Regions from separate parts of the Xanthomonas sp. NCPPB 3570 genome, predicted to be linked through region 2. Evidence: riboswitches for the same ligand, from Rfam matches in the RefSeq annotation. Region 2 holds a riboswitch; the other holds the start of a gene.

Region 1 (7,583 bases), 390 kb from region 2:
TGAACCGCACCCTGGTCGACTTCGGCCTGCCGCGCGTGCCGGAGGCAACCGTGCTCGGCTGGATCGGCGAGGGCGTGCGCAAGCTGGTCGAGGCCGCCTGGCGGCATGCCGGCGACGCCACGCCGCTCGATACGGTGATGCCGACCTTCATGCGCCACTACGCCGAGTGCCTGTTGCGCAGTCCGCGGCTGTACCCCGGTGCGGCCGAAGCGCTGACGCAGTTGCACGCGGCTGGGGTGACGCTGGCGCTGTGCACCAACAAGCCGTCGGCGATGGTGCCGCCGCTGCTGCGCCATCTGGGCGTGGCCGACCGGTTTTCTGCCGTGCTCGGCGGCGACAGCCTGCCCGAGCGCAAGCCCAGCCCGGCGCCGTTGCTGCACCTGGCTCAGCAGTTCGCGCAGCCGCCGGCGCGCTGTCTGATGGTCGGCGATTCGGGGACCGACCTGCAGGCCGGGCACGCCGCCGGCATGCCGGTGGCGCTGGTGCGCTACGGCTATCCGCGCGACCTGGATCTGGCCACCGCCGATGTGGTGCTGCTGATGGATGATCTGCGTGAGCTGCTGCAGTTGCGCTGAGCGATGGCAGCGCAGCGCCGCGGTGCCACGCGAAGATCGGAATGTCGTTGTAGGAGCGGCTTCAGCCGCGATGGGCTTTCCCGATAAAGCCCATCGCGGCTGAAGCCGCTCCTACGAAAAAGACGCGTGTGATGTCTGAGCTGTCGCGTCGCGCCACGCCTTCCGGCGCAGCGCGACGCATGGCGTCAGCGCGCCGCCGGCGCGTAGCGCAGGGTCAGCGCGTATTCGCGGCCCGGCTGGTTGTACCAGTTCACCGTCTGGTAGTCGCGATCGAACACGTTGCTGGCCTTGGCCTGCAGCGTCCAGTCCGGGGTGAACGCGTACTCCGCGCGCAGGTCGACGGTGCCGTAGCCGGCCAGGCGCACGCGGTTGGCCGCGTCGTCGAAGCGGTGGCCGCTGCCGAACACGGTGACGCCGAGCTTGACCGGGCCGATGCCGCGGTCCACGTCCAGCCGCGCGGTGTTCTGCGCGCGGCGCGCCAGCCAGTTGTCGCGATTGTCGCCGTCGCTGCGGTTGCGCGGATCGGTGTGGCTCAGCTGCGCCGACAGCTCCCAGCCGGCCAGCAGCGCATAGCCGGTCAGTTCGGCGCCGCGGATGCGCGCCTCGTCCACGTTGACCGGCAGGAAGCTGATTGCGTCGTAGGAGATCAGGTCCTTGACCCGGGTCTCGTAGGCGTTGAAGGTCCAGTTCCAGCTGTCGGCGTACTGCGCAATGCCGAGGTTGCCGCTCTTGGAGCGCTCCGGCTTCAACGCCGGGTTGCCGGCGAACGGGTAGTACAGGTCGTTGAAGGTCGGCGCCTTGAAGCCGGTGCCGACGCTGGCGGTGAGCTTGAGGCCATGCGCCAGTGCCAGGCCCCAGCCGAGGCTGCCGGTGGTGTGCTCGCCGAACTGTTCGTTGTCGTCGCTGCGCACGCTGGCCTGCACCTGCTGCGCGCCGAAGCGGCCCTGGTACTCGGCGAACACCCCGGTGTTGTCGCGGCTGTCGACGTCGAAGGCGGTGGTGCTGGTGACGTGCTCGCGCTGCCAGTCGCTGCCGACGCTGAGCAGGTGGCCTTCGGCCAGGCTGATGTCGCCCTGCAGCGCGGCGGTGTCGCGGCGGCTGTCGAAGGTGCTGATGAAGCTGCGGGTGCGTGCGCCCGGCGCACGGTAGTAGCTGTCGGCGTCGTCGACGTTGCGGCCCAGTTGCGCGGCCAGGTGCAGGCGATCGGAGGGCGTCCAGTCGAGCTTGCCGCTGAACACCTGCTGGGTGTTGTCGGCCTCGTTGCCGGCGAACAGCGGATCGCCGTCGTATTCGTTGCGGCTGTCGATGTTCAGCGCCTGGCCTTCGACGCGCAGGGTGTCGGTCAGCGCGTAGCCGCCGCGCGCGCTCAGCGAGACGTTGCGGTAGCCGTCGCGGTCAGGCTGGTCGACGAAGCAGCCGGCGAACAGCGTGGCCGAGCCGTTGCAGGCATTGATGCCGTCGGTCTTCTGGTAGCCGCCCTGCACGGCCAGCCAGCCGCGCTCGCCGCGGTTGCTGAAGCCGGCGCCGGCCTCGCGCAGGCCATGGCTGCCGCCGCCCAGGCTCAGGTTCTGCTGGAAGCCCTGGCCGCCGCGGCGGGTGAAGATCTGGATGACGCCGCCGATCGCGTCGGAGCCGTACAGGCTCGAGCGCGGGCCGCGCACGATCTCGATGCGCTCGATCTGGCTCAGCGGCAGGTCCTGGAACGCAGCCAGGCCGGCGCTGGCCGAGCCGATGCGCACGCCGTCCACCAGCACCAGCACGTGGTCCGATTCGCTGCCGCGCAGGTTCAGCGTGGTCAGCTTGCCCAGGCCGCCCTGGTTGGAGACGCCGATGCCGGCGCGGCCCTGCAGCAGCTGCGCCAGCGACGTGGCCTGGCTGCGCTCGATCTCGGCGCGGTCGATGACCTGCGCCGGCACCACGCTGTCCTCCACGGAAATCTGGGTGCGGGTGGCGGTGACCAGGACCTGGTCGAGGTCGGTGGCGGCATCGGCGGCGTGGGCCAGCGCGGGCAGGGACAGGGCGGACGCGATCGCGACCGAAAGCGGGCGGGACGACATGGGTGGCAACTCCGGCGCGCGGCTGCGCGCTGTGACGGCAAGGGAGTCGCGAACGGAAGGTGCAAGCGGACGGCGCCGGACACGGCGCGGCACGCCGCGACGCCCTCCGCATCGCAACCAGTGAACTGCAAGGCCGGTCTCCGGGCTGGCGATCAGGGAGGCGGACCTCCCGGCTGCGACGCCTTCCCATGCCCAGGGCACAGTGGCGCAGGTCGTCAGCGCGGATCGCTTACCGTTGCGGGGGCAGCGCCGGCCTTGTCGCAAGACGCACCGGCTTCCCGTTTCAACCCGCTGGCCGGAGCCGGCGGGTCACCTTGAAGCGGCGCGATTGTACGCGATCGCCGCTGCCCGCGCGGCTCAGTCTGCGTGTGCGCCGTGGCCGTCGTCGTCGCCGTGATGGTCGCTCACCGGCGTGTCGTGCGGGTCCTGCGCGTAGGCGCCGTCGGCGTCATCGTTGCCGTGCGTGTCGTCGCGGTCGAAATGGGTGGTCGCCACCGGCCCGGCGACCGGCAGGCCGCGCTGCGCCGGCAGCGCCGCCGTTGCGGTTTCCAGCTCGCCCAGCAACTGCGCGCGCCGCGCCTCGGACAATTCCTGCCAGTGGCAGCCGCTGAGCGCGCCTTCCAGCGAATACAGCAGGTTGAGGCTGGGCTTGAAGCCGGCGCGCTTGACCTTGACGAAGGCGCCGACCGCACCGGCCGCCTCCAGGTCCTGCTGCGTGCGCACGCCGACCTGGCGCAGCCACGCCGCGCTCTTGGGGCCGATGTTGCGCAGCTTGGTGGTGCTCATCGCAGGCTGTCGACGAAGACCTGGGCGATCGCTTCCAGGCCGCGCTGATCGTCGGCGTCGAAGCGGGCCAGGTCGGGGCTGTCCAGGTCGAACACGCCGACCAGCGCGCTGTCGCGCAGCAGCGGCACCACCAGTTCCGAACGCGAGGCCGCATCGCAGGCGATATGCCCCGGGAACGCCTCCACGTCGTCGATGCGCTGGGTCTGGCCGCTGCTGGCGGCCGCGCCGCACACGCCCTTGTGCAGCGGAATGCGCACGCAGGCCGGCAGGCCCTGGAACGGCCCCACCACCAGTTCCTTGCCGTCGTAGAGGTAGAAACCCACCCAGTTCAGCCGCGGCAGCGCGTGATACACCAGCGCCGCCAGATTGGCGGCATTGGCGATGCGGTCGGGCTCCCCGGCGACCAGGGCGCGGGCCTGGTCGAGCAACTGGGCGTACTGTTCCGGCTTGCTGCCGGTGAGCGATGACGAGGCGAACATCGCGCGAGTCTAGCAGCGCGCTGCCTCCGCCGGCACCGCGGCGGCTGACGCGCGCGGCGGGCCCGGCTATCCTGCGCGCCGCCGCGCGTCCCGCCGGCCAACCGACAGGGTTTCGCTCGCATGGCTGTTCCCGCCTTCTACGTCACCGGCACCGATACCGGCATCGGCAAGACCATCGCCAGCACCGCGCTGCTGCATGCCTTGCGTGCGCGCGGCCAGCGCGCGGTGGGCATGAAGCCGGTGGCCAGCGGCTGCACCCGCGAGGCCGAGGGCTGGCGCAACGAGGATGCACTGGCCCTGCAGGAGGCCAGCACCCCACGCCCGCGCTATGACGATCTCAACCCGTACGCGCTGCCGTTGCCGCTGGCGCCGGAACTGGCCGCCGCCGATGCCGGCGTGCAGCTGGAGCTGGCGCCGATCGCGGCCGCGTTCGAACGTCTGCGCGCGCAGGCCGACGTGGTGGTGGTGGAAGGCGTCGGCGGCTGGGCGGCGCCGCTGTCGGCGACCCTGGACCAGGCCGATCTGGCGCGCGCGCTGCGGCTGCCGGTGGTGCTGGTGGTCGGCCTGCGCCTGGGCTGCCTCAACCACGCCCGGCTCAGTGCCGCGGCGATCGCCGCCGATGGCCTGCAGTGCATCGGCTGGATCGGCAACGAGATCGATCCGGCGATGGAGCGCATCGACGACAACATGGCGATGCTGCGCACGCGCCTGCCGATGCCGTGCTGGGGGCGCCTGCCGTACCGTCCGCAACCGCAGGCCGAGCAGTTGGCGGCGGAGTTGCAGCCGTGGGCGGGACTGTCGCCCGGCTGATTTACTGCGGGGGCGGATGTTGTGGGAGGGACTTCAGTCCCGACGCCTCACCGATGAAGCATCGGTGCGGCAGCTTTTTCCTCAAAGAAAGCCAGGAACGCCGAAACGCGCGAAATCGGCGAATCCCCAATCCCAACGCCCGAATCCCGCCCATAAAAAAGGCCCGGTAGAGGGAGGGATCTACCGGGCCTTGGGGTTGCACGGGGGGAGGGACCCATGCAGACCGAGGGTGCGTCGGGCGGCGGACCGCAGCGACGTCGAATCGGGTGTTACTTCGCGGCGGGCTTGGCCTTGGGCGCGGCCTGTTCGGTCGCCGCCTCGAACTGGTGCTTGGCGAGCTGGCCGATGGCCTCGGAGGTCTTCAGGCCCAGGCCGAACACTTCCTGGTTGGCCGTGGCCAGCCGCTCGAAGTTGTCGCGGGCGACCTGCAGGCCCTTCGGCCACAGCGCCTGCACGGTGCCCAGGTCGCGCGCCTCGGTCAGTTCGCCGAGGAAGCCGGTGGTGGCCGACACGTTCTTCTCGAAGGTCTTCAACTGCACGCCGAACACGCTCTCGGCGCTCTCCAGCGCCAGGCGGTTGGCACGCGCCGCGGCAGCGGCGAACTGCTGGGTGTAGCTGCTGAACTGGTCGTTGAATTGAGCGGACATCATGCAACTCCGTTGGAATGCCGACTGCTGTTGCAGTGCAACATACGCCCATTCTGCTGCGATGCAACAAAATTTTCTGAAGCCGCTCAGGATTCGTTCAAACTACCTTTCTGATCAATGGCTTGCCAAAATTCCACCAGCCCCGCGCTGGGCGCCTCCGCGCCTCCGGCGGGCGCCAACTGCGCGCGACGAGGAACAGGCGGGCCGTCACTGGAGGCTCTCGGTCGTCGCAGTGCCGCTCTTACGATTCCCGATTCCCCACTCTCCATTCCCGGCTTTCTTCAACCCGGCCCGCGATACCGGCACCCAGAAGTGCAGGTCTCGTGCACCACCACTTCGCTCAGCAGCGGCAGCGCCGGCTTGAGCCGGTCCCAGATCCACATCGCCAGGCGTTCGCTGGTCGGGTTGTCCAGGCCTTCGATGTCGTTGAGGTAGTGGTGGTCGAGCTGGTCGTAGAGCGGGCGGAACGCCGCCTTGATGTCGCCGAAATCCATGACCCAGCCGCTCTCGGCGCCGGGTTCGCCGCTGACGTGCAATTCGATGCGGAACGAGTGCCCGTGCAGGCGCGCGCACTTGTGGCCGGGCGGCACGTTGGGCAGGCGGTGCGCGGCTTCGAGGGTGAAAACTTTGAAGATATCCATGGGTGGCATTGTACGGTCAGGGGTGGAGCGGCATGGCGCGGTGCGGGGCGCGCGAAACGCACGACGTGGCGTGCTGCAGGGCTGGCGACAGGCGCGTGATGTCCGGGCAGAGCGGACAAAAAAGGCCGCCCCGAAGGGCGGCCTGGGTGCGTGCGAGGCGCTCGGCCGCCGATGGCTCAGCGCGGCGCGGCAGGGCGGTTGCCGCCGTTGCCTTGGCGGCGACCCTGGCCCTGACGGCGCGCGCCGTCGGCGTGGTTGCCGCCGGGCTTCTTGCTGCCGGCGTGCGCATGCGCCGGCGCATCGCCGTGCCCGCGGCGGGCATGGCTGCCGCGGCGCGGCGGGCGCTGGCCGCCCGGACGCTCGTCCGGCGGGTTGTTGTTGCCCCAGCGGATCGGCGTGACCGGTTCGAAACCGGGCACGTCGCGGATGTCCATGTCGCGCTTGAGCAGGCGTGCGATCGCGCGCAGCAGCTTGGCCTCGTCCTGCGCCACCAGCGACACCGCCTCGCCCTGCGCGCCGTTGCGGCCGGTGCGGCCGATGCGGTGCACGTAGTCCTCGGCGACCATCGGCAGGTCGTAGTTGATGACCTTGGGCAACTGGTCGATGTCGATGCCGCGCGCGGCGATGTCGGTGGCCACCAGCACGGTGATCCGGCCGGCCTTGAAGTCGCCGAGTGCGCGCAGGCGCTGGCCCTGGCTCTTGTTGCCGTGGATCGCCGCGGCCTTGATCCCGGACTTGTCCAGGAACGTGGTCAGCTTGTCGGCGCCGTGCTTGGTGCGGGCGAACACCAGGGTCTGCTTGCGCGAGTCGGCGGCCAGCAGGTGCAGCAGCAGTTCGCGCTTGCGCGCGCCGTCCACCGGGTGCACGCGGTGGGCGATGGTGTCGGCCACGGTGTTGCTCGGGGTCGCCTGGATTTCCTGCGGGTCGCGCATGAACTCGCGGGCCAGCTGCTTGATGCCTTCCTCGAAGGTGGCCGAGAACAGCAGGGTCTGGCGGTTCTGCCGCGGCAGCTTGGCGAGGATGCGCTTGATCGACGGCAGGAAGCCCATGTCGAGCATGCGGTCGGCCTCGTCCAGCACCAGGATCTCGATGCCGGACAGGTCCACGCTGCGGCGCTCGAGGTGGTCGAGCAGGCGGCCCGGGCAGGCGATCAGCAGGTCCACGCCACGGCGCAGCGCGTCGAGCTGGTTGCCCATGCCCACGCCGCCGTAGATGGTGGCGCTGGGGATGCGCAGGTACTTGCTGTAGCCGCGCAGGCTGTCGTGGACCTGGGTGGCCAGTTCGCGGGTCGGGGTCAGCACCAGGGCGCGCGGCTTGCGCGGGCCGGCGCCCACGGTCTGCGGCGAGGTGCCCAGGTGCTGCAGCAGCGGCAGGCCGAACGCGGCGGTCTTGCCGGTGCCGGTCTGCGCACCGGCCATCAGGTCATGGCCTTCCAGCGCGACGGGGATGGCCTGCGCCTGGATCGGGGTGGGGGTTTCGTAGCCCTGCTCGGCCAGCGCGCGCAGCAGGAAGGGCGCAAGGCCCAGGGATTCGAACGACATGAGAATGCTCCGGATAACGCGCCGACGCCGGGACGGACCCGGCGCGC
Region 2 (7,583 bases):
CCTCGACCAACTCGGCGATATAGCGCTTCATCTCCGCCGGCGTGCGCCCGGCGTTGTCGCTCCAACTGCCGAGCAGATGCAGATTGAAGTCCGCCGCGCGCGCGGCATCGCCGAGCGCGCCCTGCAGCGTCTGCAGATCGGTATGGATCCAGGTGACCGCGTGCCCCGCCGCCTCGCACTGCGCATGCACGCGGCGGGCGACGTCGCGGGTATTGCCGCTGAGCGAAGCGTAGGCGAGCAGGATGTGCATGAGGCGGGGATTCGGGAGTGGGGATTCGGGATTCGTCAGGGCGGGGTTCGCTTTTGCCAATCCCCAATCCCGAATCCCCAATCCCGGCTCTTCACAGATCGTCGAAGCCGTTGTCCGAGTTGGTTTTCTTGTAGCTGGCGTTGCGCATCTCGAAGAAGTCGGTCTTGGTCTCGGTGAAGTTGTCGGCGTAGGCCTTGATCCACGGCATCACGTTGTCGCTGGCGCCGCTGTACAGCTTCTCGATGCCGAGCATGCCGGACATCTTGTTGGCGCGGTACTTCACGTACTGGATCATCTCGTCCACGTCGATGCCCTCGATGCCGTCCAGCACTTCCGAGGACCACTCGGTCTCCAGGCGGATCGCGTGTTCGAAGGCCTGGTGTACGTAGTCGGTCAGCTCATTGGTCTGCAGCTCGGCGTTCTCGCCGATGATGGCGCGGATCAGCTCGCTGATGAACTTGGTGTGGGCCAGCTCGTCGCGGTTGATGAAGCTGATGATCTTGCCGGTACCGGTCATGCGGTTCTGCCGCACCAGGTTGTAGAAATACGCGAAGCCGGAATAGAAGTTGATGCCTTCCAGGATCGAGGACTGGATCAGCGAGCGCAGCAGGGTCTCTGCGGTCTTCTCGCGCATGAAGTCGTCGTAGGCCTGCATGATCGGCTGGTTGCGCGCGATGATGGTCGGATGCGTGCGCGCGATCTCGAACACGCGGTTCTGGTCGGCCAGGCCGGCGATCGACGCCAGCACGTACGAGTAGCTCTCGTTGTGGATCACTTCCTGCTGGCCGATGATCGCGGCGTTGGCGTGCGCGGCCGGGTCGGTGATGTATTCGGCGACGTTGTAGATGAAGCGCGTCTGCGGCGAATCCAGTGTGGCCAGCAGGCCGATGATCGAGTCGTAGGCGTTCTTCTCGCGCGCCGACAGTTCCCCGTATTGCTTGGCATCGCCCTTCATGTCCACTTCGTCGGGGATCCAGAAGTTGGTCGACAGCTCCTTGTACGCCCGGTAGAAGGACGGGTACGGGATGTCGTTCCAGTTGAGGATGCCGCTGGTGGTGCCGTTGATGATGCCGGTGGAGCGGTTGGGGTGCAGCGGTTCGAGGATCTTGATGCGGTCGAGCGCGATGGCCATGGATGTGCTTCGGTAGTCGGGTGAACGGCGCCGGCGGGCGGCGCGGAATGCGGAACGCGCGCGGCAGGACAGGCCTGCCGCGCGGCGTGGGCGTCAGACGCCGGCGATCAGCTCGAGCACCACTCGCACTCGCTGATGTCGATGTCGTTGGAACGCACGTAGTAGGTGGTCTTCAGGCCTTCCTTCCATGCGGTCATGTGCAGGTCCAGCAGGGTGCTGGCGCGGATGCCGCTGGGCACGTAGAAGTTGAAGCTGATCGACTGGTCGACGTGGCGCTGGCGGCGCGCGTTCTGGCGCACGCTGGCGAACTGGTCGACCTTGTAGGCGCCCTTCTCGTAGTACGGGTAGGTGTCCACGGTCAGCCCCGGCGCCACCACCGGACGACGGAAGTCCTTCTTCTCTTCGTAGTAGAACGCGCTGTAGATCGGGTCGATCGAGGCGGTGGAGCCGGCGATCTGCGCGGTGCTCATGTTCGGCGCCACCGCCACCATCCAGGCGTTGCGCACGCCGTGCACGCTCACCTGCGCGGCCAGTTCCTGCCACTCGGCGCTGTCGTAGCCGCGCTTGGTGAAGTACTCGCCGTTCTGCCAGTCGCTGCCCTTGAACACCTTGTACGCGCCCTTCTCCTTGGCCAGCGCCAGGCTCGCCTGGATGGTCAGGTAGTTGATGCGCTCGTACAGCGAATCGCTGTAGGCCTCGGCGTCCGGCGAATTCCAGTCGATGCCCTTCTGCGCCAGCAGGTGGTGCCAGCCGAAGGTGCCCAGGCCGATCGCGCGGTACTTCTGGTTGGTGATGGTGGCCTGCGGCACCGGCAGCTCGTTGAGGTCGATGACGTTGTCGAGCATGCGCACCTGGACGCGGATCAGCCGCTCCAGGATGTCCGGCGACAGCAGGTCCGGCTGCGCGGTGACCGCGCGGCCCAGGTTCACCGAGGACAGGTTGCACACGACGAAGTCGCCGGCCTGCTTGGTGGTGACGATCTGGTCGCCGCTGATCATCTCCTGGATGACCCGCGTCGGGCTCATGTTCTGCAGGATCTCGGTGCACAGGTTGCTGGAATACACCATGCCCTGGTGCTTGTTCGGGTTCATGCGATTGACTTCGTCGCGATAGAACATGAACGGGTTGCCGGTCTCCAGCTGGCTGACCATGATCCGCTTGAACATGTCGATGGCCTTGACCACCTTGCGGCCGATGCGCTCGTCGGCCACCACTTCCTCGTAGCGGGCGCGGAAGCTGCCTTCGCCGCGCTTCTCGTCGAAGAAGTCCTGCAGGTACCAGCCCTTGACCTCCTTCACCTCGTGCGGGTCGAACAGGTACCACTCGCCGCGGCGCTCCACCGCTTCCATGAAGATGTCCGGCACGCACACCGCGGTGAACACGTCGTGCGCGCGCAGGCGCTGGTCGCCGTTGTTCAGGCGCAGGTCCAGGAACGCCTCGATGTCGCGGTGCCAGATGTCCAGGTACACGGCGATGGCGCCCTTGCGCTGGCCGAGCTGGTCCACCGACACGGCGGTGTTGTTGAGCTGCTTGATCCACGGCACCACGCCGCCGCTGGAGTTCTTCACCCCGCGGATCGCCGAACCGGACGAACGCACATAGCCCAGGTAGGCGCCGACGCCGCCGCCGTGCTTGGACACGCGCGCCACGTCGGTGTTGGAGTCGTAGATGCCCTGCAGGCTGTCGTCGACGGTGTCGATGAAGCAGCTCGACAGCTGCCCGCCGATCTTGCCGGCGTTGGCCAGGGTCGGCGTGGCCACGGTCATGTACAGGTTGGACAGCGCCCAGTAGGCCTCGCCGACCAGCTGCATGCGGCGCTCGCGCGGCTTCTCGTCCTGCATCAGGTACAGGGCGATGGTCAGCCAGCGCTCCTGCGGCAGCTCGTAGACCTTGCGCGAGTTGTCGGTGGCCAGGTAACGCGTGGCCAGCAGGTACAGGCCGTTGTAGGCGAACAGCTTGTCGCGCTCCGGATCGATCATGCGGCCGGCTTCGGCCAGTTCGTCCTTGGAGTAGTTCTTGAGGATGTCGATCGAGTACACGCCGCGGTCGGCCAGGCTTTCCTGCAGGCCGACGTAGGAGCCGTACTTCTCGCCGGCATCGTAGAAACGGTTCTTGCTGGCGCGCTTGTACAGGCGGTCCAGGTACAGGCGCGCGGCGAAGTACTCCCACTCCGGCGTGGCGATGTCCACGCGCGACTCGGCCTCGCGGATCAGGTAGTCGACCATGTCGTCGGCCGACAGGCTTTCCTTCTTCTCGATGAAGGCGAAGGCCTTGCGCTCGTAGTCGCTCACGTCCAACTGCGGGAACTCGGCGTGGATCCGGTCCAGGGTGCGCTGCAGGCGCGAGCGATCGAAGGCCATGCGGCGGTTGCCGCCGTCCTTGACGATCCAGGTCACGGCGCGCTGGTCGTTGCTCGGCTCGCTGCTGGCCGTCGGCTCCGGCTGGGCAGTGGCGGCAGCGGTCGTGGGGTCGACGGCGGCGTCGACGGACGCGGTGGCCGGCAGGCTGTGGGTCTGGCTCATGAAGGTCTCCAAGCGTGGTGCACGCGGCCGCCCGACCCTCGCAGGCAGCGGTCCGACCGGGTTCGCAGGCGGGCGGGCGGTGTCGCGAAGACTGCAAACGGCGCAGGCACCGGGCCTGCGGGCGGTCATCGCTGCACCGACCCTCTCCCCCCGGAGAGCGCGCGGTCGGCGCCGCGCGGTGTGCTTCGCGCGGCTGTCGGCAGGTCTTCGGGCTGATGGGCAACGGCCGTGGCCGGTTCCTAGCCCGTCGCTTCCCAAGGCGGGCGCCTCAGTGCGGATGACGGGTTCGTTCCCAATTACCGCTGCGGGGCAGCGCCGGAGTTGGCGTTGGCACGCCGCACCGGCTTCCCTTTTGATCCCGCGGCTTGTGGCCGCCGGAACCGACCACCCCAAGATAGTGGGGTCGGTCGGCGACGTCAACGCTAAATATGGGTGGAATGACGAAAACCTAAGCCTGGCAACGGTTTGCCGCCGACGGCCGATTCCGGTCCCGCCGCGACGGCCGTTCGCGGCCGTGACGGGGCCGTGAAGCCGGCCGCGGCCAGGGGCGTTGGCGCCCCCGGCCGGCCCCCGACACCGCCGCCTGCCCTAGGGCCGGCACGGCACCACCGCGCCGCTGGCGTCGGTGCAGGTGCTGGTGTGGACGACACTGCCGTCCTGCACGCTGGTGCTGCCCTGGTAGCTGCCCTGTGCGCCCGCGACGCTGCTCTGGCGGCTGCCGCTGAGGGTGCCGTCGGCGGCGCGGGCCAGGCTGCCGCTGCTGCTGGCAGTGGCGCCGTCGGCGCCCTGCACGCTGGCACTGCCCTGGCGGCTGGCGCTGCCGTCGGCGTTGCGGTCGGCGCTGCCCTGACGCGTGGCGCTGCCGCCGGCGGCCGTCGTGCGGGTGGCGGCGCTGCTGGCGCTGGCGTTGCCCTGGCCGTCGGCCTGCCATTGGCGGGCGCGCTGCACGCTGCCGTGGGCGCCGCTGGCGCTGGCCTGCACCGCCGCGTGACGAGCGCCATCGACGCCGCCGGCGGCACGCGTGCGGGTGTGCTCGCGTGCCTGGGCGAGGGGCGCGGCCAGGACGCCGGCGGCCAGCGCCAGCAGCAAGGTGGTGGTGCGAGGGGACAGCGACATGGCGTTCTCCGGTGGCGGCAGCGACGTGCTGCCAAGCGTCACCGTAGTCACGGCGCCGGCGCGCGGGGCGCCGCATCGGCCAGCGGATGTTGCCGCAGGCCGCGGCGGCAACATCCGCTTACAGTTGCGCCGCCATCGCCGTTGCCGCCAGGCCGCGGCGCAGCCGATAGTGGCGTCCATGCACGATGCCGCGCCCGCTCCCCGCCTGCTGCTGGTCGACGACGACGACCGCCTGCGCGCCCTGCTGTGCCGCTACCTGGAGAGCCAGGGCTTCGCGGTCAAGGCGGTGGCCGACGGCATGCAGCTGCAGCAGGCGCTGGCGCGCGGCCACTACGATCTGGTGGTGCTGGACCTGATGCTGCCCGGCGAGAACGGCCTGGAGATCTGCCGGCGCCTGCGCGGCCAGGGCGACCACACCCCGATCGTGATGCTGACCGCCAAGGGCGACGAGATCGACCGCATCGTCGGCCTGGAGATCGGCGCCGACGACTACCTGCCCAAGCCGGTCAACCCGCGCGAGCTGCTGGCGCGGATCCGCGCGGTGCTGCGCCGTACCCGCCCGGGCGGCGCCGGCGCGCCGCAGCCGGACGGCGGCGAGATCGGCTTCGGCCGCTTCCGCCTGCACCTGGGACGGCGCGAGCTGCGCCGCGATGGCGAACCGCTGAAGCTGACCACCGCCGAGTTCGCGGTGCTGTCGGTGCTGCTGCGGCACCCGCAGCAGCCGCTGAGCCGCGACCGCCTGTCCAGCCTGGCGCACGGCCGCGAGCACGAGCCGCTGGGCCGCAGCATCGACGTGATCGTCGCGCGGCTGCGCAAGCTGCTGGAAGACGACGTGCGCACGCCGCGGCTGATCCAGACGGTGTGGGGCGTGGGCTATGTGTACGTGCCGCCGGAGCCGCAGGCGTGAGCGCGCCGGTTTCCCGCGTCGCCGACTGGCCGCGCAGCCTGTTCGGGCAACTAGCGCTGGTGATCGCGCTGGTGCTGGCCGGCGCCGGGCTGCTGGCGCTGCTGCTCGGCCGCGAACTGGCGCTGCGGCCGGCAGCGCAGCAACAACTGCGCGTGCTGCACGGCTTCGCCAATGTCGCCGAGGCGCTGCAGCGCTCGCCGGCCGCCGCGGCGCTGGCGCCGGCGTTGCGCGAGGCCGGGCTGCGAGTGCGCACCACGCCGCCCACCGCCAATGCCGCCGGCCCGCTGGTCGACGCCGTGCAGCGCCGCGCGGCCGACCAGCTCGGCCCCGGGCGCGGGTTGCGGCGCGACGCCGACGGCACCCTGTGGCTGCAGTTGGCCACGCCCACGCCGCTGTGGATCGCGTTCTCCAGCCAGCCGCGCGGGCACGGCCTGCGGCGATTTTCCGTGGCGATGCTGGCCGGCTGCACGCTGCTGGTCTGGCTCGCCGCTGCGCTGGTCGCGCGGCGCCTGGTGCGGCCGCTGCGGCAACTGGCGCAGGCCGCGCCGCACCTGGTGCGCGGCGAACAGGCCGGACCGATCGCCACCGGCGGCCCGCGCGAAGTCACCGCGCTGGCGCAGGCGCTCACCGCGGCCAGCGCCGACGTGCGCCAGGCCGCGGCCGAGCGCGCGCTGCTGCTGGCCGGCATCTCCCACGACCTGCGCACCCCGCTGACCCGGCTGCAGTACGCGCTGGCGCTGCTGCCGCAGGTGGAGCCGGAACTGCGCGAGGGCATGGAGCGCGACATCGGCGAGATCGACGCGATCCTGGCGCAGTTCATCGCCTACGCCCGCGACGGCCGCGACGAACCCGCCGTGGCCCTGGACCTGGCCGACCTCTGCCGGCAGGCGCTGGGCGCGGCGCAGCCCGGCTGGGAGGCCGTCCTGCCCGCGCAGGCGCCGCTGCACGGACGGCCGCTGGCGCTGCAGCGCGCGCTCGGCAACCTCGTCGGCAACGCCGAGCGGCACGGCGCCGCGCCGTTCCAGCTGCGCCTGCACAGGGACGGCGGCGATGGCTGGCGCATCGAGGTGCGCGACCACGGCCCCGGCCTGGACCCGGCGCTGGCGGCGCGCGCGTTGCAGCCGTTCGTGCACGGCGGCCATGGCGGCAGCGGACTGGGCCTGGCGATCGTCGAGCGCGTCGCGCGCCAGCATCGCGGCGCGTTGCTGCTGCAGCCCATCGCCCCACACGGCCTGTGCGCCACCCTGCACCTGCGCCCGGCCTGAACCGGCGCGCGCCGGCGCCTGCAGCGGCCGGCCGCGCCACGACCTCCCTCGCCGTCCTTCAAGGAGTGATCCGCCCATGCGCCTGTCCCGCCCGTCGCCCACCCATTGCCTGCTCGCCCTGGCGCTGCTGCTTCCGGCGCTGACCGCCATGCCTGCCCACGCCCAGGACGGACGCCTGCGCGCACGCCTGCTGCAGCGTCTGCAGGGCGACCGCGCCGACACCGCGCGTGCGCCACTGCCCGCCGGCGCGCAGGTGCTGCGCGACGTCGCCTACGGCCCAGACCCGGCCCAGCGCATGGACGTGTACCTGCCGGCCGGCGCGCGCCAGGCGCCACTGCTGGTGATGGTGCACGGCGGCGGCTGGGCCGACGGCGACAAGGACAACCCCGGC

What was found. Region 2 has a riboswitch for cobalamin ahead of AC1PLR_RS20090 (ribonucleoside-diphosphate reductase subunit alpha). Riboswitches for the same ligand answer to the same signal wherever they lie in the genome.
Region 1: linked by a shared signal. The riboswitch ahead of btuB (TonB-dependent vitamin B12 receptor) and the one ahead of AC1PLR_RS20090 (ribonucleoside-diphosphate reductase subunit alpha) in region 2 are both predicted to bind cobalamin.

What each region holds. Positions count from the first base shown of each region.
Region 1 covers NZ_CM161513.1:4,255,787-4,263,369, reverse strand. The annotation lists gene gph (phosphoglycolate phosphatase) at 1-575, shown strand, start outside; gene btuB (TonB-dependent vitamin B12 receptor) at 761-2,632, opposite strand; cobalamin riboswitch at 2,747-2,964, opposite strand; gene AC1PLR_RS18300 (TfoX/Sxy family protein) at 2,990-3,418, opposite strand; gene AC1PLR_RS18295 (GAF domain-containing protein) at 3,415-3,897, opposite strand; gene bioD (dethiobiotin synthase) at 4,018-4,707, shown strand; gene AC1PLR_RS18285 (phasin family protein) at 4,977-5,354, opposite strand; gene queD (6-carboxytetrahydropterin synthase QueD) at 5,636-5,995, opposite strand; gene AC1PLR_RS18275 (DEAD/DEAH box helicase) at 6,172-7,536, opposite strand.
Region 2 covers NZ_CM161513.1:4,647,954-4,655,536, forward strand. The annotation lists gene AC1PLR_RS20080 (flavodoxin) at 1-250, opposite strand, end outside; gene AC1PLR_RS20085 (ribonucleotide-diphosphate reductase subunit beta) at 342-1,382, opposite strand; gene AC1PLR_RS20090 (ribonucleoside-diphosphate reductase subunit alpha) at 1,490-3,904, opposite strand; cobalamin riboswitch at 4,086-4,304, opposite strand; gene AC1PLR_RS20095 (hypothetical protein) at 4,493-5,020, opposite strand; gene ompR (osmolarity response regulator transcription factor OmpR) at 5,199-5,927, shown strand; gene AC1PLR_RS20105 (ATP-binding protein) at 5,924-7,192, shown strand; gene AC1PLR_RS20110 (alpha/beta hydrolase) at 7,269-7,583, shown strand, end outside.